DNA from 3 places in the Paenibacillus sp. FSL R5-0407 genome. Region 3 is predicted to be linked to each of the others. Evidence: a T-box and tRNA genes for the amino acid it is inferred to sense, from the RefSeq annotation. Region 3 holds a T-box; the other regions hold tRNA genes.
What was found. A T-box is a leader RNA that pairs with one kind of tRNA and senses whether it is charged. The one in region 3 lies ahead of argS (arginine--tRNA ligase), so its partner is inferred to be a tRNA-Arg.
Positions count from the first base shown of each region.

Region 1: it has a tRNA-Arg gene. The T-box ahead of argS (arginine--tRNA ligase) is inferred to sense a tRNA for this amino acid. The anticodon was not compared.
Region 2: it has a tRNA-Arg gene. The T-box ahead of argS (arginine--tRNA ligase) is inferred to sense a tRNA for this amino acid. The anticodon was not compared.

Region 1 is NZ_JBBPAX010000001.1:2,334,613-2,342,464, reverse strand. It holds gene NYE70_RS11125 (L-lactate dehydrogenase) at 1-336, shown strand, start outside; gene NYE70_RS11120 (IS3 family transposase) at 532-1,449, opposite strand; gene NYE70_RS11115 (transposase) at 1,461-1,781, opposite strand; tRNA gene NYE70_RS11110 (tRNA-Arg) at 2,266-2,339, opposite strand; gene NYE70_RS11105 (hypothetical protein) at 2,603-3,433, shown strand; gene tig (trigger factor) at 3,635-5,041, shown strand; gene clpP (ATP-dependent Clp endopeptidase proteolytic subunit ClpP) at 5,310-5,900, shown strand; gene clpX (ATP-dependent protease ATP-binding subunit ClpX) at 5,913-7,169, shown strand; gene ispG (flavodoxin-dependent (E)-4-hydroxy-3-methylbut-2-enyl-diphosphate synthase) at 7,287-7,852, shown strand, end outside.
Region 2 is NZ_JBBPAX010000001.1:4,066,143-4,073,994, forward strand. It holds gene ade (adenine deaminase) at 1-1,637, opposite strand, end outside; gene NYE70_RS19260 (hypothetical protein) at 1,688-1,903, opposite strand; gene clpP (ATP-dependent Clp endopeptidase proteolytic subunit ClpP) at 2,111-2,707, opposite strand; tRNA gene NYE70_RS19270 (tRNA-Arg) at 2,918-2,992, opposite strand; gene NYE70_RS19275 (LacI family DNA-binding transcriptional regulator) at 3,216-4,241, shown strand; gene NYE70_RS19280 (ABC transporter permease) at 4,353-5,315, shown strand; gene NYE70_RS19285 (carbohydrate ABC transporter permease) at 5,331-6,218, shown strand; gene NYE70_RS19290 (sugar ABC transporter substrate-binding protein) at 6,317-7,852, shown strand, end outside.
Region 3 is NZ_JBBPAX010000001.1:128,700-136,551, forward strand. It holds gene NYE70_RS00605 (hypothetical protein) at 176-364, shown strand; gene accD (acetyl-CoA carboxylase, carboxyltransferase subunit beta) at 454-1,359, shown strand; gene NYE70_RS00615 (acetyl-CoA carboxylase carboxyltransferase subunit alpha) at 1,349-2,371, shown strand; gene pyk (pyruvate kinase) at 2,482-3,903, shown strand; gene NYE70_RS00625 (acyl-CoA thioesterase) at 4,032-4,454, shown strand; gene NYE70_RS00630 (FxsA family protein) at 4,542-4,934, shown strand; T-box leader at 4,977-5,215, shown strand; gene argS (arginine--tRNA ligase) at 5,266-7,008, shown strand; gene ytvI (sporulation integral membrane protein YtvI) at 7,024-7,852, opposite strand, start outside.

The DNA.
Region 1 (7,852 bases), 2.2 Mb from region 3:
GATGTGGACCTTAACGAGATCGCGCGCAAAACGAAGGATGCGGGATGGGAGATTTTCACGCGGAAGGGCAACACTCAGTTTGGAATAGGGAATGCGCTCGCCTACATCGTACGTTCCATTCTGAATGATGAACATAAGATTATCGCCATTTCCGCCATTCTCGAAGGCGAGTACGGACAAAGCGGCGTTTGCGCCGGCGTCCCGGCTATCATCGGAGAAGGCGGCATCCAGGAAGTGGTGGAGCTCAATTTGACAGAGGAGGAGCAACAGAAATTCGACGATTCCTGTTCCATATTGCGAAGCGCCATCCAGGATCTTCCCCGGAAGGGTGAATAAAACTGCCGGTTGTGCTGACAAATACAGTTAGTAGCTGGTGGCGATTAGAAGCTGTCGATTGGATATTTCCAATAGGGCAGCTTCTTTTTTAGACTGAGTAAGGACCTTCATTGGATATTCGGCTAGGCCCCTTAAATCCGGAGTCTTACCCACCAAAAATGGCTCGTTCGCATAATAGCTCACTATTTCAAACAATTACATCGCTTTATGAAATTCAGACGTATCCTCCTGCGTTTTAACCCAAACAGAAAATACCGCAGGAGGCATTCTTTTTAAACTGCCATGCATTTTTCTGTTGTTGTAAAAGTCCATGTAACCATCTAAAGCCTCGTAAGCTTCCTCAAAAGTCATGAAGTCTCTTAGACTGAATAAATGTCGCTCAAGTACACTGTGGAAGGATTCAATGTAAGCATTCATGTTTGGTGTGCGTGGCGGTATTCTTTCATGAATGAGTTCCAGACTCTCGCACATATCCCCAAATAATTTACTTACAAATTGCGGCCCGTTATCTGTGCGAATTACAGGCATGGGTTCTCCTGGCTGTATGCGCTTCTGCAATGCATGACAAAGCGTCTGCACGGCATGTTTTGCCTCACACACAGGACCTCTATATTGACCAACCACGACACGATCAAATACATCAATAATGCTAAGTACAAAAAAGAACCGTTCGCGTCCGATTACATAACCATACTTAATATCCATTTGCCACAATTGATTCGATCCTGTGACCACCCGATTTTTCGGTAATCTCCGTGGATGGGCCGGCTTACGTTGGCGTGCTTTTTGTAGGATCCCTAGTTCCTTGCATAAGCGATGGGATTTCTTTTTATTCAGCCTTACGTTATATCGGTCACGGATGCAATGTCCAAGAAATTTGTAGCCATAAACATGCTCCTCACCCTCAATAAGCTCAAGAAGCCAACTGTTAATTTGGTCGTCACTTACTTGTTCTCCGTTAAAAGTATATGAGTATCCGGGCGCTGGACGTCCACTATGTCTTGCTCTGGAACGTCTTTCCGGGTCACTCATCCGCTTTTTACGATCGTAATAGGTGGATTCCGAGAGTCCCATGATCCGCAGAACGACTGCTGCTGCTTCTCCCCGCTTAATAAATTGCTCTGCTATTTCGAATTTTTCGGATAAGCGGGGTTCTGCTTTTTTAATAATTCACGAAGTATCTCTATTTCGAGTTCCTTCTCCCCGAGCACTTTAACCGCCTTTTCATAGCGTTGCTCAACATCTTGCAGTCGCCGTAGTTCTTGCAAATGCTCATCTGTTGCAGGGATTTCTTCTGTTGGAATTGAATCACGATACTCTTTAACCCACAAACGAATGGTTTCAGGATGCAAATCATACATGCGGGCCAACACCCCCACCTTAATTCCAGACAATGCTTCTTTAACGATTTGAATTTTGATTTCTTCTTTCCGCTTTTTCCCCATACTGGATCCTCTCCCTTACTTCTAGTATAAATTTTTTGGGTAGGAGGACTCCAGTTTTATTAGGGGGCCTAAGAGTATTTCCAATGAATTCTGCGGAGAACCGCAGTTTATATATTTAATCTGAGCTTGTCATTGGATAATTCCAATTAACTGAGGAAAATCGGCCGATTGTAGCCATTTTTATTGGAAATATCCAATAGAGCGATCCGGCCCTGCGCGAGCCTCCGCTCGGCCCCTCCGGCTAAGCGCGGATAGCCTCGCTCCGACGAACCCCTGTAGGGGTTCTCACCCTCCTGGAACGCAAAAAGCTCTCCCGAAGGAGAGCTTTAACTTTACGTCCCAGGAGGGATACTCGCGCCCCAGCGCGAAACTCCGCTCGGCGCCTCCGGCTAAGCGCGAATAGCCTCGCTCCGACGAACCCCTGTAGGGGTTCTCATCCCCAGGGACGAAAAAAGCCGGTTCGCAATGAACCGGCTCTTGACTACGTCCCAGGAGGGATTCGAACCCCCGACCGACGGCTTAGAAGGCCGTTGCTCTATCCAGCTGAGCTACTGGGACATGACATATAAAACAAAAAACAGAAGCAAAAAATATATTATCACAGTCAGATAGTATATGCAATAGGTTAATTGCTATCTTGGACGGAGAAGTACAATTGAAGGATGATTTTTGTCTTCTATATTCTCTATGCTATAATCTCAAATGAATTAGACCGGACGAAGGGAGGCCCCATTATTAGCGGTAATCATCAGAGCGAGAATGACAACAACGTTGTTTTATTTCCAAAAACTTTGGATTTTTATCAAATAGAGCTAACTAGGATGCTGGAGACGGAGCGTTATTCTGAAGCTTCGGAGCTCCTTCAATTTTTGCTGCAATGCCAGGGACAGGACCCGAGGCTTTACGAAGAATGGCAGGCTTTGCTGGACTGGCTGACCGATGCTTTTCCCATGCTGCAGGGGAGTGAATCCGGCGGTTACGAGGACGATGAAGAAGGCGAGGAATCCATGGCCAGGCAGCACGTTGAAGCAAAGCTTGCGGAAGATGTAAATTACGCCGACAAGCTTCTTCATACGGTTATGGAGAAACCGATGTCCGAGCACACGTTTCTGGCCTTGGAGCAATTGTCCTATCTGGACAAGCCGGAAGTTGACGAGGCGCTCATCGGCTGGCTGCAAAGCACAGAATTGCATCCTCTGCTGCAGTACCGGGTTCTGCAAACGCTGCGACGCAGGGGGACTCAAGGCTTGATACGGTTTTTTCGTTCCGGCGAGCATGTAGAGATCGAGATTGAAACGGTGCCGATCAGGCCGGAAGAATTTCCGCAGCCGGTTCAGACTGTTTTGGAGCGGGTTGGGGACCAGACGCAGGTGCATGATCCGACTCTGTTTTATTTTGCACAGGAGCTGTGGACTCAATTTGTAATGGCAATCTATGGAACGATGGATTACAAATCGCTGCTGGTCGAAGAGGAAGCCATGATCGACATCTGGGCGGCGGCGCTGCATCAAACGGTGGCCGACAGCCTGCCCGGCGGAATCGGTGATGAGGAGCTGCGCAGTCTATATGGAATTACGGACAGCCTGCGTCTTCGTTACGAACAGGCGTACCGCTCCATGCGTCAATTCGTGGCGGCTGGCGCCAACGGTTAAACTGTTTTTTTGAAAAATATCCTATAATGCGGCTGGGATGCCATGGAACGGGCCTTGTAAAAAGCTGTATTGTTGTTTATAATGTAGTGGTTATTCTGAACGTGGACTAAGACAGCTATACTGAAACCAAGGTAGCTGCTTTATCGCGCGATTCGGTTTCAGTATTTTAAGTATAGTGAAATTTGGAGGGGAAGGCATAAAATGAAAGCAACTTGGGAAAAAATAGAGAAGAACCTCGGCGTACTCGAGGTCGAAGTGGAAGCGGAACGTGTTACCGCTGCACTGGATAAAGCTTTTCAAAAAGTAGTAAAGAAAGTAAACGTACCTGGATTCCGTAAGGGTAAAGTACCTCGGGCTATTTTTGAGTCCCGCTTCGGCGTGGAAAGCTTGTACCAAGACGCCATCGATATTTTGCTTCCTGAAGTTTATACTGAAGCGGTTGATCAAACTGATATTTTCCCGGTAGACCGCCCGGAAGTGGACGTAGAACAATTCGCTAAAGGACAAGCTTTCAAATTTAAAGCCAAAGTAACTGTTAAACCTGAAGTGAAGCTTGGCGATTACAAAGGAATCGAAGTTCCTGCAACTGACGTTGAAGTCAGCGAAGAAGAACTGAGCGAAGAGCTTACTCGTATGCAAGAGCGTCATGCTGAACTCGTTGTCATCGACGAAGAAGCTGCACAAAACGGAGATACTGTCGTAATTGACTTCGACGGTTCCGTAGACGGCGTTCCATTTGAAGGCGGCAAAGCTGAGCGTTACTCGCTCGAACTTGGCAGCAACACTTTCATTCCTGGGTTTGAAGAGCAAGTTGTGGGTCTTGCAACAGGCGACTTCAAGGACGTAACCGTTACTTTCCCGGAAACTTACCATGCTGAAGAATTGGCAGGTAAAGAAGCGGTATTTAAAGTAAAAGTTCACGAAATCAAGCGCAAACAGCTTCCTGAACTGGACGATGAGTTTGCTAAAGATGTTAGTGAATTCGACACTTTGGACGAGTATAAAGAAGACCTGAAGAAACAATTGCAATCCCGTAAGGAAAAAGAAGGCGAAGCAGAACGCGAGCGCGTACTCGTCGACAAAATCGGCGAAAACGCAGAAGTTGAAATTCCGCAAGCCATGATCGATAGCGAAGTTCAAAACATGGTTCGCGATTTCGACAACCGTCTTCGTGCTCAAGGCATGAACCTGGATATGTTCCTTGGTTTCTCCGGCCAAACGATTGAAGACCTGCAAGGTCAGATGACGAACGATGCCGAGAAACGCGTACGCAACAACCTGGTTCTGGAGCAAATCGCCAAAGCCGAGAAGATCGAAGCTACGGAAGAAGAAATCAACAAAGAGCTTCAGGATATGGCCGATGCTTACAAACGCAGCCCTGAAGAAATCCGTAACATTCTTGCCGCTAACGGTTCCCTGGGCAGCTTGAATGAGGATGTGCTTCTTCGCAAAACGATTCAATTCCTGATCGAGAACGCGAAAGAAGTTCCAGCAGAAAAAGCTGAGAAATCGGAAGAATCCGAAAAACCAGCCAAGAAAACAACAAAAAAAGCAGCAGCTAAAGCCGAGCCAAAAGCAGAGGAAGAAACTGCAGCTGAAGATAAGTAAGACGTAGAAAAATTGTCATTCCGTGCTCGAGCAACTCGCGGAGTAATAACACAAGCAAATGTTAAGGCACGTATATATAAAATGCGTGCCTTAATTTTTCACTTTTCGACATACAATTATTTCCAAGTGGTTATCCGGACAAACCTCCGGTTACATATTGTATTCCCAAGGACATAAACTGTAATGTGTGAAAAATGACATGCGCCTTTGAACGTGATAAAATATGTTTGGGCATAAGAAAATTCAAAAAAGAAAAGAGGTTGGTCACATGAGTCTGGTACCTATGGTCGTAGAACAAACTAACCGGGGAGAACGGTCTTACGATATATATTCGAGACTGCTCAAGGATCGCATTATTTTTCTCAGCAACGCGATTGACGATGACGTAGCCAATCTCGTGATTGCCCAATTGTTGTTTTTGGCCGCGGAAGATCCGGAAAAAGACATTCATCTGTACATTAACTCTCCAGGTGGTTCTGTTACTGCCGGGATGGGTATATATGATACGATGCAATATATCAAACCTGATGTGTCGACCATCTGCATGGGTATGGCTGCCAGCATGGGTTCGCTTTTGCTTACGGCAGGCGCTCCCGGCAAGCGTTACGCGCTTCCAAACAGCGAAGTGATGATTCATCAGCCGCTCGGAGGAATTCAAGGTCAGGCGGCGGATATCAAAATTCATGCCGATTGGATTATCAAGACACGGGAGAAGCTGAATCAGATCTATGTGGACCGGACGGGTCAACCCCTTGAAAAAATTCAGCGCGATACGGATCGCGATTTCTTTATGAGCGCGGAAGAGGCTAAGGCCTACGGGATCATCGACCAGGTCATCAACAAGCCCATTAAATCTTAAAGGGGTGTTTACATGTTTAAGTTCAACGACGAAAAAGGACAGTTGAAATGCTCGTTCTGCGGCAAATCGCAGGAACAAGTCCGGAAACTCGTTGCCGGACCGGGCGTTTATATATGCGACGAATGTATCGAATTGTGCACGGAAATCGTGGAGGAGGAACTCGGCCATGAAGAGGAGCTCGATCTGAAAGAGATTCCGAAGCCGAAGGAAATCCGCGACATTCTGGATCAATACGTAATCGGGCAGGAACAGGCCAAAAAGTCTCTTTCCGTTGCCGTTTACAACCATTACAAGCGCGTAAATACGCAAAGCAAAATTGAAGACGTCGAGCTGCAAAAGAGTAACATTCTCTTGCTTGGACCTACGGGTTCCGGTAAGACGCTGTTAGCGCAGACGATGGCTAAAATTTTGAATGTGCCGTTTGCGATTGCCGATGCGACTTCCCTTACGGAAGCCGGTTATGTCGGTGAAGACGTAGAGAACATCCTGCTGAAGCTGATTCAAGCTGCCGATTATGATGTGGAGAAGGCGGAACGCGGCATTATTTATATCGATGAAATCGATAAAGTGGCGCGCAAGTCGGAGAATCCATCCATCACCCGCGACGTTTCCGGGGAAGGCGTACAACAGGCTCTCCTGAAGATTCTGGAAGGTACAGTTGCTTCCGTTCCTCCGCAAGGCGGACGCAAGCACCCTCACCAGGAATTTATTCAAATCGATACGACGAACATTTTGTTTATTTGTGGCGGTGCCTTTGACGGCCTGGAGCAGATGATCAAACGCCGGATCGGTAAAAAGGTGATCGGCTTTAACGCCGTCAGCGATGGACAAAAGGATTTAAAACCAGGCGAATACTTGTCGATGGTATTGCCGGAAGACTTGCTGAAATTCGGTTTGATTCCCGAATTCGTGGGTCGTTTGCCGGTCATCTCGACATTGGAGCCTTTGGACGAGAAGACTTTGGTCCGCATTCTGGCCGAACCGAAGAATGCTTTGGTGAAGCAGTATCAGAAGCTTCTTGAGCTGGACAACGTGAATCTCCAGTTCGAACCGAAAGCGTTGGAAGCGATCGCTCGCGAAGCGATCAAACGTAACACCGGCGCCCGCGGACTTCGGGCCATCATCGAAGGCATTATGCTGGATGTGATGTATGAGGTGCCTTCCCGCGACGACATTACGGATTGCGTTATTACCGAAAAGGTCGTTCAAGAGAAAACGGTGCCTGAGCTAGAGGACAAAAAAGACAAGAAACAAGAAGAGAGCGCGTAAGGCTTAGCCGAACCGCGACAAAATAAATGCCGAAATCTCCATCTTTGCAATAAAGAGGTTCTTTTTTCGACCTCTTTATGCAGGGGTGGAGCTTTGGCGTTATGGGGGAGACCTGAAATGTTCCTGAGACAAGATACGCGGCCGGTCAAGGTCGGGAATCTGACGATCGGCGGAAGTAATGAAGTGATCATCCAGAGTATGTGTACGACCAAAACGGCGGATGTCGCCGCTACGGTGGCGGAAATTCTCCGTTTAGAGGAAGCCGGCTGCCAGGTGGTACGTGTGACGGTAAATAATGAGGAAGCGGCGGCGGCAATCAAAGAGATCAAGAAGCAGATCCACATTCCGCTCGTCGCCGATATTCATTTTAACTATAAATTGGCTTTGATGGCCATTGAGAACGGCATCGACAAGGTCCGGATCAATCCGGGTAACATCGGTCGCCGTGAAAAGGTTGAAGCTGTAGTAAAAGCTTGCAAGGAGCGCGGGATTCCGATCCGAATCGGCGTTAATGCAGGTTCTCTAGAGAATCACCTGTTGGAGAAATACGGTTATCCGACTCCTGAAGCGATGGTGGAGAGCGCTCTTTTCCATATCGGTATTTTGGAGGAATTGGATTTCCATGACATCATCGTCTCGCTGAAGGCTTCGGATGTGCCGATGGCCATCGCCGCTTACAGCAA
Region 2 (7,852 bases), 3.9 Mb from region 3:
ACTTCCTTTACAACGATCTCCAGCGGCTGATCGGACATCAATCCGGCGATAACCATCGACACGGAGGCTAGGATCTGTCCGTCCAGAACGGCGATCATGCCGCCGCCGAGTTTAGCCAATTCATTGGCGGCGAAGGCCATATCCTCCGGATTGGTGCCCATGACCAGGAGGTTATGGCTGTCGTGCGCTACGGTCGATGCCACCGCGCCCCGCTCCAGTCCGAAGCCCTGCGCGAAGGCGAGCGAAATCTGCCCGGTACCGTGATGGCGGTCGATACAGGCCAGCGTAATGACGTCCTGCTCCAGGCTTGACTGAATAAAGCCGTCCTTCACGGGGAGGCGTGCAGTGCCGCGTGCGGTCCGTGCGCTGTTCTCGATCGCGCGGATGACGTTCACTTCCGTTTCGGCGGCCCCGTCCTTACGGCTGCTCGCCAGCGCGAAGTCGCGTGTCTCCAGCGGCCGTGCCAAATGCACCGACTGCCGTGCGGCTTCCGGATAAGCATAGGCCGGGAAGGCCATTTGCAGCGCGCCGCCGTCAAACACCACGTTGCCGTCCGTGATGACGGTGGACGGCTCCATGTCCTTCAGGCTGTCGATCAGCAGCAGATCGGCGCATTTGCCCGGCGCGATGCCGCCGACTTCACCGTCGACCCGGAAATAGCGGGCCGTGTTGATCGAGCCCATCTGGATGGCGGTGACCGGCTCGACGCCTTCCTCGATGGCCCGGCGGACGACGTGGTTCATATGACCCTTCTCGATCAGGGTCTGCGGGTAAACGTCGTCCGTAACCAGCATGATGTTGCCCGGATGCACGTGATCTTCCGTCACGACCTTGATCACTTCCTTCACATCATGCCAGGCGGAGCCCTCGCGGATCATGAGATGCATGCCTAGCTGAAGCTTCAGCAGTCCTTGCTCCCGTGTGACCGTCTCATGGCAGGACGTAACCCCTGAGGCGATGTACGCTTGCAGCATCGGCTCGTCCTCGCTCGGGAAATGCCCGGTGACCGCCTTGCCTGCCCGGCATGTCGCGGCGATCTCGCCGGTCATTTTGGGGTCGCCGTACACGACGCCCGGGAAGTTCATCACTTCGCCGAGACCCTCGACGCCTTCCCAGGTCATTCCGTCCTCGATATCGGCGACGTTCAGCTCGGCTCCGGCGTCCTCGAGATTGTCCGTGGCGGGCACGCACGAAGGGAAGGTTGTGTATACCTTCAGCGGCAAAGCACGCCCCTCTTCGTGCATCCAGCGTACGCCGTCGGCTCCAAACACATTGGCGATTTCATGAGGGTCCATGAAAATGCCGGTGGTGCCCTTCGCCAATGCGGCTTTGGCGAACTCGGTGACCGAGAGCATCGTGCTCTCGACATGCATATGCCCGTCCAGTAGACCCGGGGCGATAAACCGTCCCTTCGCGTCCAGTACGACCGTATCTTGGCCGATCGTATGGCTGGCATCGCCGACATAAGCGATCCGCCCTGCGGCGACAGCCACGTCGGTATGAGCCTGAAGCTGTCCGGTGTATACGTTGACGAGGGTACCGTTTTTAACGACCAGATCGGCCTTCTTTGTTCCGGTGGCCACTTGGGCAAGCGTCCGGCGAACCTCGGTCCATTGTTCATCGTGGGTATGGCTCATCTTGTTCACTCCTTAGTTGGTGGGTGGCTAACTTCTCTGCTCATATTTTTTCACCGAATCGGCGAAAATGCAAGGCAACCCGGCAAAGTGACGATGCGCATGAAAAGGGTAATCACGCCATAATATCGTTTACCGAAAATAAAAAGAAGCCCGGCACTGCCTGCCGGGTCCCTCAAGGAAAGTAGATTAACTGTAATTTCTCCAGCTAATTTGCCAGTCTGCCCCCGATTTTCGAAAATATCTGGAAAACCTCCAGCTATTTTCACTATCTAACCACTTTGGAAGTCCGTAAAGAAGGATTAACTACAGGTTTTACATTTAATATCCAAAAAAGCTTGAACTGATGGGAATTAACTGTAGGTTTTCCAGTTATCGTGCCGAGCCATTGAAATTATACAAAGGACCGCCCCGCGAGCGTGATATACACTTCTGGGACGGTCCTTGGCTTTATTAACGTATGAAGTTAAATACAGTTATACGCCTTGTGGCGTAACTTTTTCGATGACGCGATCGATCAGGCCGTATTCTTTAGCTTCGGCCGCGCTCATGAAGTAGTCACGGTCCGTATCCTTCTCGATCCGGTCCAGCGGCTGGCCAGTGCGTTCGGCCAAGATCTTGTTCAGCTTGTCGCGCATCTTCAGAATGCGGCGTGCCCGGATTTCGATATCGGTAGCCTGGCCTTCGGCTCCACCGAGCGGCTGGTGAATCATGATCTCGCTGTTCGGCAGCGCGTAGCGTTTGCCTTCGGCGCCGGCATTCAGCAGGAAAGCGCCCATGGAAGCCGCGAGACCCACGCAAATGGTGGAGACGTCGGACTTAATGAACTGCATCGTATCGAAAATGGCCATCCCGGCTGTAATGGAACCGCCAGGGCTGTTAATGTAGAGATGGATGTCTTTGCCCGGTTCTTCCGCGTCCAGAAACAGCATTTGCGCAATAATCGCATTTGCGACGACGTCATTCACCTGAGAACCCAGGAAAATGATGCGGTCCTTCAGCAGTCTGGAGTAAATGTCATAAGCGCGCTCACCGCGGTTACTTTGTTCAACGACCATAGGAATATAACTCACCGATAAAACCTCCTTATTAGTTGGATCAACCATGTGAACGAAATCGGTTCAATCAATTTCAGAATTGACGGAATCGATGAATATTAACCTCATAATAAACAATTTAAAACAGAAAGTCAAAGAAAGTCAAACTCTGTGTAATAAAAAAACCCGTGCATAAGGGTTAGTGGGTAAAACATATGATATCCAGCAATCTGCTGATAAGTATAATGGCGCGCCCGCGAGGAATCGAACCTCGATCTCAGGCTCCGGAGGCCTACGTCATATCCATTGGACCACGGGCGCAAGTTGTATGAATTAGTTACATCCATTTAGCGTAGCAAAAATGATTATATGACATACGAGTTTAAAAAGCAAGCAAGTTCTCTAAAATAGTTTCAAGGGAACATATGGAGAACGGGCGAGAGTGGTAGACGAGAACTATTTTTGTAAAATAGGCATTGTCATGAAAGCGCTTCTATGCTAATTTAGAATTATAAAAACGTTTTTATAAAAAGGAAGATTGGATATGGGTAAGGTTACCATCAAGGATGTGGCTCGAGAGGCGGGTGTATCGATCTCGACAGTTTCCAATGCGTTAAACAATGTCGATGTTTTGAACCCCGAGACCAAATCGCATGTGCTAAACGTGGCGAAACGAATGAATTATGTTCCGAATTTGAACGGCAAGCAGCTTAAAACAGGCAAAACGAAAATGCTGGGCTTCTTTACAACCAGCGTATCGGGTCCCTACTTCTATACGCTGGTTGAATCGATGGCCCGCGAATGCGACCGGCTCGGCTATGGGCTGAACGTATTTGTAACCCGCGACAAACAGGTCATAATGAGCAATATTTTGGGCCGGCGGGTCGACGGCGTCATTATTTATGAGGAATTGCGTATCGATGATGAAGACGTCAGCATGATGATGAAGGAAAAGATCAAGGCCGTGTTTCTGGATCGGTTTCTGGAGAATGAAACGATGGGCAGCGTGATTTTCGATTCCTTCGTGGCCGGTTACGAAGCAACCAAATACTTGATCAGTCTCGGACACAAGAAAATCGCTTATATCTCCGGCGTGGACACGATGTTCGACAGCGTGCAGCGGAGGGACGGTTACTTGGAGGCCTTGCGGGAGCATCAGTTACTCGTGGATGAAGATTATGTGCTCCAAGGTTATTTTGAGGAAGAAGGCACCTACAACGCGGTAAAATCATTTCTTCATATGCACCCGGACAAATTGCCGGATGCGTTCCTGGCGGGGAACGACTTGAGTGCGATCGGTTGTATTCGCGCGCTGAAATCCCATGGATTCGACGTTCCTGCAGACATCAGCGTGGTCGGGTTTGACGATATCGATATCGCCCAATACTTCACGCCTCCATTAACAACGGTAAGGAACCAGATCGCCAGGCAGGGCGTGCTCGCCATCGACCATTTGGTACGCATGATTCAGAAGAAGGAGCAGGGCAAGAAGCAGAAGTTGGCGGGAGAACTGGTTGTCAGAGGATCAAGCCAAGTGAAAATCCAAAGAAACGACCTTGGCCAAGAGTAAGAAGGCTGTATTCTGAAGAATCCGCGAAAATTTGGCGGGGCCAGGGATAGATTTTTATATGTGAAAATAAAAACGTTTTTATTGCATGGAAGCCAAAAGGGGGACCAAGGGATGGCCAAATCAGACGCGCATTTGGAGCAGAGAAAGCCCATGGGGCAAAGGATTAGAGACTTTATGGTCGACTACGGGAGACAATGGGAACTGCAGTCAATGATTTTGCCTGGCGTCATTTTTATGATTATTTTTTGTTACATTCCGATTTATGGACTGACGATCGCTTTTAAAAACTACACGGTCATCGATACGTTGGACACGGCCCCGTGGGTGGGACTGGAAAATTTCAAAATCATTCTGTCCGACAAATATTTCTGGGATTCGGTCGTCAATACACTGGGGATCAGCTTTCTGAAGCTGTTGATCGGTTTCGTCATTCCGATTGTGCTGGCGATCATGATCTTTGAAGTCGGTCATACCCGATTCAAAAAGATCGTTCAGACGGTTTCCTATCTGCCGCACTTTCTGTCTTGGATCGTGCTCGGCGGGATGCTGATTACCTGGTTCTCAACGACAGGGATGTTCAATCAGCTGCTCCTGGATCTCGGCGTGATCTCTCAACCTCACAATATTATGCTGGATGCCGGCAAGTACTGGTGGATCGCCACGTTGTCCGACATCTGGAAGGAAGCGGGCTGGGGAACCATTCTGTATCTGGCGATTATGTCGAAGATCGACCCGACCTACTACGAGGCGGCCAAGATTGACGGAGCCAGCCGGCTGCGGCAAATCTGGAACATCACCATTCCGAACATGAAAATGATCATCAGCTTGAACCTGATTCTGACGATCAGCGGCTTGCTCGGCTCCAACCTGGATCAAACGCTGGTGCTGATGAACTCGCAGAACCGGGCCCGAGCGGAAGTCATTAACTCCTACGTCTACCGCATGGGGATGACGCAAGGCGACTTTTCCTACGCTACGGCGGTCGGCCTGGGTGTCTCGATTGTGTCCGTCATTCTGTTAGTCACGGCAAACAAGGTCACCAGCAAATTGAACGATAATCAATCCGTGCTTTAGTAAGGGGGCATCCGAGTGAGCAGAACGGTGGCTAAACAAGATCTCGATAGCCGGGTCTTTGATGCGATAAATCTGATTTTACTAAGTATTTTTACGATCATCATCGTGGTACCGCTTTGGAACGTCATCGTTTCATCCTTCAGTTCCGGCAAATCGCTGGCTGAGGGGGGCTTCGTCTTCTGGCCGAAGGAGTTTTCATTGGAGAACTACCAGGCTGTTTTTCGGGATACGAGCATCTGGCAATCCTTCTTTATTTCGATCTCAAAAACATTTCTCGGCGTCATTACGCACGTTTTCTTCTGCGCCATGATCGGTTACGGTCTGAGCAAAAAATATGTCCGCGGCCGCAAGCTCTATGTGGCGATGGGCGTGATCACCATGTTTTTCTCGGGCGGTATGATTCCGACCTACTTGCTGATTAAATCGCTGGGGCTGCTCAACAGCTTCTGGGTGTATATCATCCCTGCGCTGTTCAGTTACTACGATGTGGTCATCCTGATGAATTTCTTCCGAAATGTCCCGGATTCGCTGGAAGAGTCGGCCAAGATCGACGGGGCCGGAGACTGGCGCATTTTCCTGAAAATATTTATTCCGCTGTCGATGCCGGCCATGGCGACGATCGCCTTGTTTAACGGGGTCGGACAATGGAACGATTTCATGACGACCAAGCTGTACATTACCGATCAGGCCCTCTATCCGCTGCAGATGAAGCTGTATGAGATTATCGTTCAGTCCCAGACGCAGTCGATGCAGAATATCGGGGGATCGGTCGTCATCGAAACGACGACGAAAGGGGTTCAACTAGCAACGATCGTCATTACAACCTTGCCGATTGTTGTGATGTATCCAATTTTGCAAAGGTACTTTATCTCGGGCATGATGCTGGGGGCGGTGAAGGAGTAGAGATAAGGTATATGTTGTGAAACCGGGGAAAACGACCGATACGGGGTAGGCTCCGGGCGGATTAGAAAGCGCTTTAACACAAAAGAGGAGGGGTTTGGATGTTGAAGATGAACAAGGCTTTTGGCAAAACAGGGCTTAAGGTGGGCACGGCACTTTTGGCAGCTGCGCTGGTCGTAACGGGCTGCGGCGGGGGATCCGGCGGCGGCTCGAAAAGCTCCGGCAAAGAGGTTTCCCTAGAAGGACGATATACGCCGGATCCGGAGAAGCCGGCCTGGCAGCTGGATACGAAAGAAGAGACTACGGACTTGACCTGGTATGTGAATGCCGACTGGTGGAACACCGACTTTGGCAATGATGTGGTCACCAAAAAGATTAAGGAAGATTTGAATATCAACATCAAATTCATCAAAGGCGACGACACGAAGCTGAACACCTTCTTCGCGGGCGGCGACATGCCGGACATCCTCACGACGTTCGACAACAATTCACCGGCCGCACAGAAGGCGGCAACCTGGGCGCTTCCATTGACGGAGCTGGCCGAGAAATACGATCCTTACTTCAATAAAGTAGCGGCTCAAGACACGCTGAACTGGTTCCAGCTTAAAGACGGCAAAACTTACGGCTATCCGAACTACTCCAATACGCAAGAGGATTATGACAGCGGTAACATTCCGGCGAAGACAGCGTTCGTGATTCGGAAGGATGTTTATGAAGCTTTGGGCCAGCCGAGCTTTGCTACGCCGGACGACTTCAAAAATTCGATGCAGCAAATCAAGGCGAAATTCCCTGAACTGTTCCCATTCGGCTTTAACTCGATCGGCACCGGCACCGGTTCTTTGGGCGATGTGTTGCAGGACTTCATCGGAGTGCCCCTGGAAGACGCGAACGGCGGGTTCTACGACCGTAACCTGGACGAAGACTATCTGACCTGGCTGAAAACGCTGAATCAGTCGTACCGCGACGGCGCGATCAGCGACGACAGCTTTGCCGATGACGGCCCGGCCTTTGAAGAGAAAGTGAAGTCCGGCAAATACGCTACGATGCTGCTTGACGGCACGCCGCAGCAAGGCGGCAATCTGCAAATTTTCTTGAGCGCGAATCCGGGCAAAGAATACATCGCGATCGACGGTCCACAAAGCACTGTCGGCAATCAGCCGACCTTGAACCAGTCCGGCATTTCCGGTTGGATGGTCAGCTTCATCACGAAGAAGTGTAAAGACCCTGCTAAAGCGATCCAGGTGTTCACGTACCTGCTGAGCGAAGAAGGCCAAATGCTGATGAACTACGGTATCGAAGGCGAAACATACACGAAAGCCGCCGACGGAAGCGTGCAATTCACGCCGGAAGTGAAAGACCTTCAATTGAACAATGCCGATAAATTCAAAAAGGATTACCGGATGGGCGAATTCATGTTCTTCGGACATGACCGTCATAAAGCGCTGAGCGCCGACGCTTTCCCTGAGGCGATCAAGCAAATGCAGGAGTGGGGCAAAGGCAAAATGAAGCCGCATTTCATCCTGGAAAATACAAATCCGGATCAAGGAACGCAGGAAGCGCGCGCCCTGACCGCTATCAACACCCAGTGGAGCACGTCGCTCGTCAGCATGATCCGCTCCAAGAGCGACGATGAATTC
Region 3 (7,852 bases):
GGCCTATGCCGGAAAGCGTCTGAATACAGGAATTCCATTTTCTAGCGGAACTGCCGCGGTCAAGGCCTCCCTGACACTTTCTCCTTTGTTGCGGTATTTTTGAAAATTATGTTATCATAGCTCTATTATATAGGCTCAAAGATAAGGTCAGGAGTTGGGGGGCTTAGAAAAGGACATGTGGACTGTAATGTACATTGCGCCTACCGCAAAAGTTGCGGATATGATCAAGACGAAACTCACCGAAGAAGGCTTTCTTGTCCAAACACGTCCTGTTAATTTATCCAAACAACAGTTTGAAATTTTAGTTCCGTCTGGTGAACTGGAAGAAGTTCAGGAAGTTCTTAATTCGATATTGCATCCTTAGAGGCAAGGAAATAGGCCGGCTTATCGAAGCTATATTTCCTTGTCTTGCTGTGATGCGGCCAATAAATTAACGGCTGAAGAGGTGTAGTAGTGTTTAAAGACTTGTTTCAGAAAAAAAGAAAATACGCGACCATTCCTTCAGAACGTTTGGGGAACGATCTCAGTTCGCAGCCGGGGGACCGGCCGAAGCGTGAAATTCCGGAAGGTCTGATGAATAAGTGCAGCCGCTGCGGCACCATACAATACAGCAAAGAATTGGAAAAGAATCTTAAAGTGTGTCCTTCTTGCGGACATCATATGCGGCTGAACGCTTTGGAACGGATTCGCATGACTATGGATGAAGGAAGCTTTTTGGAATACGACGAGGACTTGGTTTCCGTCGACCCCTTGAATTTTCCGGGGTATGCCAGCAAGCTGGAGCAGCAAAAACTCAAATCCGGACTGCGCGAAGCGGTGGTCACCGGAGAGGGGACGATCGGCGGCTTTCCGGCCGTCGTGGCCGTGATGAGCTTTGACTTTTTCACCGGCAGCATGGGTTCCGTCGTCGGAGAGAAAATTACCCGCGCGATCGAAGCGGCCACGGAGAAGCGTCTCCCGATGATTATATTCTCTACTTCGGGCGGAGCGCGGATGCAAGAGAGTATATTAAGTCTGATGCAAATGGCTAAGACGAGCGCGGCCCTGGCCCGCTTGGACGAGCAGGGCGGCCTTTATATCTCGGTCATTACGGACCCGACTACAGGGGGCGTCTCGGCCAGTTTTGCTATGCTTGGCGACGTAATTATCGCCGAGCCGGGAGCGGTCTTCGGGTTTGCCGGCCGGATCGTTATCGAACAGACGATTCGCCAGAAGCTGCCCGATGATTTCCAGACGGCCGAATTCAATTTGCAGCATGGTCAACTGGATATGGTTGTCCACCGCAAAGAACTGAGAGCCACGCTGTCACAATTGCTAGATTTGCACGGAGTGAAGGGAGGAGCAGCCAATGGCGGGTGAATTGCCTTTTGAATCGCCTCTCGTGAAACTCCGCGAGAAGATACAGGAACTGGAGCAGTTCGGCAATGAAAAAGGGATCGATTTCAGCGAGGAAATCGCCCGGTTGGAAGAGCGATATAAGCAGCTGGAGCAGGAAATTTACAGCAATATCTCGCCCTCGCAAAAAATGCATTTGGCCCGGCATCATCAACGTCCGACTTCGCTCGATCTGATCTCTCTTATTTTCGAAGATTTCATCGAGCTGCACGGCGACCGGCTCTTCGGAGACGATCTTGCCGTTGTCGGCGGATTGGCCAAGCTGAGCGGTGTGCCGGTGACGGTGCTAGGTCAGCAGCGGGGCAAGGATACGAAGGACAATATTGCCCGCTTCTTCGGCAGCGCGCATCCGGAAGGCTTCCGTAAAGCGTTGCGTCTGATGCATCAGGCGGATAAATTCGGCCGTCCGATCATTACCTTCATTGATACGAAGGGAGCCTACCCGGGCATCACGGCGGAGGAGAGAGGGCAGTCGGAAGCGATTGCGCGCAACTTGCTGGAAATGGCCAGACTGCGCGTGCCCGTCATCTGCGTGGTTATCGGGGAAGGCGGCAGCGGCGGGGCACTCGCGCTTGGCGTCGGCAACCGGGTCCTAATGCTGGAAAACGCGATTTACTCGGCGATTTCTCCGAACGGAGCGGCTTCGATTCTTTGGAAGGATGCTTCCAAAGCGGACCAAGCGGCTGAGGCAATGAGAATTACCGCTCAGGATCTTCTGGAAATGGAAGTGATCGAGGAGATCGTACCGGAGCCGAAAGGCGGCGCTCACCGGGATTATGAGACTACGGCATCGGCGATCAAGGACGGGCTAATCCGACATTTGGAAGAGCTTACCGTAATGAACCCGGACGAGCTGGTAGAAGACCGTTACCGCAAATTCCGCAAAATCGGTGAGTTCGCCGAAGGAACGCCAAAAGAGAATCCCGTACAGGTGGAAGAATCCATTATAGATTCGTCCCTAGTGGGTAATGACTAGGTAGACTGTTACAATATGAGAAACTTCCTATACAAAACGGGTATTTTGTAGTAAATTTAGTTGTTGGAAAAGATGTATAGAGAGAACTTAATAAACGGAGGAAACCCAAAATGCGCAAAACAAAAATCGTCTGTACTATCGGTCCTTCAAGCGAATCGTTAGACAACACCAAGAAACTGATCATGGCCGGGATGAATGTCGCTCGCCTGAACTTCTCCCATGGAGATTTTGAGGAGCATGGCAACCGGATCAAAACGATCCGCCAAGCGAGCGAAGAGCTGGGGAAATCAATCGCCATACTGCTGGACACAAAAGGTCCTGAAATCCGCACCGGCAAATTGAAGGAAGAACCGATTGAGCTTGAGCAAGATGAGTTCATCACGCTGACTACAGAAGAAATTCTCGGCGACAAAGACCGCCTCTCCATCACATACAAAGAATTGCCTGGAGACGTGGAAGTGGGTTCGACCATTCTGATCGACGACGGTTTGATCGGTTTGACTGTAGTGGATATTCAAGGAACGGAAATCAAGTGCCGCATCGTCAACGGCGGTACGATCAAGAGCAAGAAGGGCGTAAACGTACCCGGCGTAAACATTTCCCTGCCAGGCATCACAGAGAAAGATGCTAACGATATCAAATTCGGGATCGAACAAGGCGTCGATTTCATTGCGGCTTCCTTCGTTCGTAAAGCCAGCGACGTGCTCGAAATTCGCGAGCTGCTGGAAAGTCATAATGCAACTCATATCCAAATCATCTCCAAAATCGAGAACCAGCAAGGTGTCGATAACCTGGATGAAATTTTGGAAGTGTCCGACGGTCTGATGGTAGCGCGCGGTGACCTTGGCGTGGAAATTCCAGCTGAAGACGTGCCTCTCGCGCAAAAACGCATGATCGAAAAATGTAACCGCGCTGGCAAGCCTGTAATCACAGCTACTCAAATGCTGGATTCCATGCAGCGCAACCCAAGACCTACACGCGCTGAGGCGAGTGACGTAGCGAACGCGATCTTCGACGGTACAGATGCTATCATGCTGTCCGGAGAAACAGCTGCAGGGAAATATCCTGTAGAATCCGTTCTGACGATGTCCCGCATCGCAGAAAAAGCGGAATCCGCTTTGGAATATCGTGAAATTTTCATTAAACAAAGCAATGCACAACAAACAACGGTTACCGAAGCGATCAGCCAAGCGGTTGCTAACTCCGCTCTGGAGTTGAATGCCAAAGCGATCATCACTTCGACCGAAACCGGCTATACGGCTCGTATGGTATCGAAATACCGTCCAAAAGCCCCAATCATCGCTGTAACTACCGTTGACCAAACTTGCCGCCGTCTTGCCCTTAATTGGGGTGTGACACCGGTGAAGGGTCAAGTAGCTACTTCCACCGATGAGATGTTTGATAACGCCATGAAGGGCGGATTGGACTCCGGCCTCGTTAAAGAAGGCGACCTCGTTGTTATTACAGCGGGTATTCCGCTGGGCCGTTCCGGCTCGACGAATTTGGTTAAAATCGGCCAAGTCCGTAAATAATAGCAACCATATACTTGAAAGCAATGGGACGTCCGGAAACGGTCATCCCATTGCTTTTTTGATATATTAAGAACTATGGATTCATAATGCGCTGAAAAGCGGATATTCTCGGCAAAAGGGGCGTAATCATGATGTATATCAGTGAATTGAAAATCAAGCCTAAATATTTTGAATTCGATATGATGGGGATTATTTATCATGCTCATTATCTGGGATGGTTTGAAGCCGGCCGAACCAAGCTGATCGAGGATTTGGGCTTCAATTATATCCATATGGAACAGGCTGGCTATATTTCACCCGTGCAGGAAATGCGGATCGAGTACAAGAAAGGCATCCGTTACGGAGACGAAGTCCTGTTAAAGACATGGATCAGAAATAACGGCGGGGTAAAGACCGAATACGGTTATGAAGTCTGGAACGGGGAAGGGGAGTTATGCGTAGAAGGCGTCTCCACTCACTATGTGGTCCGGCGAGAGGATTTTAAACCGGTCCAGTTTAAAAAGGTTTTCCCTGATTGGTATGCGGCTTTTGAGGAAGCGAGTAAATTTTGATTCTGCTAAACCAAAACGGTACAATACTCTTAGAATCGATTGTCGGCATCATAAAGTAGATATGCTGCAAGAAAAAGGAGTTATTATATGCGTAAATGGATAGCCGTTTTGATTGTTGTGGTCCCGATCGTTGAATTTTGGGGTTATGTGGAAGTTGCGGAAAGACTGGGCGTAGGCAAAACGATCTTCTTGACATTGGCCACATCGGTTATCGGCGGCTTAATGATGCAGTTTGAAGGGCGAAAAGTGCTTGCGGATGCGAAGGCGCAGATGAACGGCAGGCAGATTCCGGGCAAGACTATGATTGAGGGAATGTGCGTATTCGGCGGAGGAATTTTGCTGCTGATTCCGGGTTTCGTGACCGATATCATCGGATTTACAATGGTCTTTCCGTTGACTCGGCCGCTATATCGGCTATTGCTAATGAAGTGGATCGGCAAAAAAATCAAGGACGGCTCGATCACTTTTTTCCGGCGTTGACTTTTCTTTGATTTTGCTATATATTAAGTTCCAATTATTTTCTTAATATCTGTGAACGGGATAGTATGTTGCGTGAATCCATGACAGCGAGCCGGAAGGGTGGAAGCCGGTATGGAGGCCGCGAAGGAATCGGACCCGGGAGATGGTTTGCCGAATTGAAGCCGGTATTGGGCGGCTTAACGTAGGCAAATCCGGTGGTTGGCCGTTATCCTACAGAGTGGCTGATGCAAGTTTCAGCACTTAGAGTGGTACCGCGGGAATTTCAAGCTCTCGTCTCTTATTTGAGACGGGGGCTTTTTGTATTTTAACAATTGGAAGGAGCGTCGCTGTAATGGAGTTGTTCAAAAAGACGATTGCCGCAAAATTGTCCCCTTTGCTGGACGGAATTTCTGAGGAAGAGGTGCTCGCGTTGCTGGAGTACCCGCCGGATAACACGATGGGCGACATTTCGCTGCCTTGTTTCAAATTGAGCAAACGTCTCCGCAAGTCCCCAGCGGCCATTGCGGATGAACTGGAGGCCGGTATTCAGGGAAGGGATGAGAAGCCCGGTGAAATAGCCCGGACCTCCTCGGTGTCGGGGTACTTGAACTTTTATTTGGATCCGGCAGTTATTGGAGACCAAGTTATTAGCGGAATTTTGTCCTCCGGGGATCGCTTTGGCTCGCAAAACATCGGAAAGGGAAAAACGATTGTTATCGATTTTTCTTCTCCCAATATCGCAAAGCCATTTCATGTCGGACATCTTCGGTCCACGGTGATCGGAAACGCGCTCTATCACATATTTTCGTTTCTGGGATATACCTGCATAGGGGTCAATCATCTCGGCGACTGGGGTACCCAGTTCGGCAAGCTCATCACGGCTTATCGGATGTGGGGAGATCCGAAAAGGCTGGAGGAGGGGGCCATCGATGAACTTCTGAGTCTGTATGTTCGTTTTCATGAGGAGGCCGATAAGAATCCCGGACTGGATGACGAAGCAAGATCGTGGTTCACGAAAATAGAGCAGGGCAATCCGGAGGCGTTAAAGATTTGGCGTGAATTCGTGGAACTTAGCCTGGCCGAATTCGAAAAAATTTACGATCTGCTCGGCATTCGGTTTGATCACGTCACCGGGGAGAGCTTTTATAATGACAAACTGGAGCCCGTCATCCGCGAACTGAAGCAAAAGGAGCTGCTTGAAGAAGACGGAGGAGCCTGGCTGGTCAGGCTGGAGGATTACGAGATGGCCCCGGCTCTCATGCTGAAACAGGACGGGAGCTCGCTCTACCATACGCGGGATGTAGCGGCGGCTTTGTACAGGAAGAGTGCCTATCAATTTCATAAGGCTGTTTATGTTACGGATTACTCGCAGAGCCTGCATTTCCGCCAGTGGTTTAAAGTTGTGGAATTGATGGGCTACGAGTGGGCGGAGGACTTGGTCCACGTTCCATTCGGACGTGTAAGCCTGGAAGGGGCAAGCCTTTCGACGAGAAAGGGCAATGTCGTCAAGCTGGAGAATCTTTTGCACCAGGCTGTTTCGAAGATCAGGGATATTATTGAACAGAAGAACCCCGGGCTGAAGAGCAAGGAAGAAGTGGCAAGACAGGTCGGGGTCGGCGCGGTCATTTTCAATGATTTGAGCGCGAACCGGATCAAGGATATCGTGTTCTCCTGGGAGGATGCGCTCAGCTTTGAAGGAGAGACCGGGCCTTATGTTCAGTATACCTATGCGAGAGCCTGCAGTGTGCTGCGGAAAGCGGTGGGGGAAGCGGGGCGGAAGACGGCTGCGGCGCCGGGCCAATTCTTAGACTTTAATTCTTCGCTTGTCACCGGGGAAGCCGAGTTTGCTCTTGTCAAGCAACTGTCTCTTTTTACCGAGAGAGTCGAGCAAGCCGCAACCAAAATGGAACCGTCCATGGTCACCCGTTATCTCGTGGATACGGCCCAGGCTTTTAACCGGTTTTATCATGATTGTCCGATATTAGTCGAAGACTCCGATTTACGCACGGCAAGGCTTGCTTTGGTGGAAGGGGTGCGAATTACGCTTCGAAACGGACTCAAGCTGATCGGGCTGCAGGCTCCCGAAGAGATGTAGGTCTATCGTACACGATTATCGCAGCCTTCCGTTTACGATGTAGTTACGCAGGTCGCGAAGTACGCCCGCACGAACGATTGCCCCAAAAACAACGAAAGAAACCGGGCCGATAATCAGTCCGAGCACTCCGAACAGCTTCAGGCCGACGAACATGGAGATCAGGGTGGGCAAAGGATCGAGCCCGACGCTGCTGGCCAGTACTTTAGGCTCGATCAATTGCCTTGCCACCAGGATGATGCCATACAGAATGGACAATCCGATGCCGAAGCCCGTGTCGCCCGACATATAGGCATACACCAGCCAGGGAACCATCACCGTTCCGACGCCAAGATAAGGAAGCAGGTCCACAAAGCCGATCAGGATCGCGTAGGTGAAAGCCGAATCCACGCGCAGAATGAGCAGTCCGATTAGAACGATAACTGCGGTAATCGATATCATGATGAATTGGGCGCGAAGATACCCGAAGAGCGCTTTTTGCAGGTCTTTCCATACCTCGCTTCCGGTTTTTCGGAACGGGGAAGGAACTAGGCCGACAAGAAAACGCATGTTTCTTTCCCAATTTTTACTGATAAAAAAAGTCGCCAGCAGGATGACGATCAGAATGACACCCAAATTCGGCAGCGAGGTGAGCAGGTTCACGATCCCGCTCAGAAACCCGCTGAGGAGGCGTGAAATAGCGGAGCTTACCGTTGCTGTAGTGTTGTCGATATTTTTGTTGATCGTATTTTCATAGCCGGGATTGCTTGCGATAAAACTGTTGATCTCATTAATAATATTTTGAATTCCCTCGCTCTGGCTCCATTCGACGAACCAGCCTCTCCATTCCTCTATGTGGAGGTCCAGC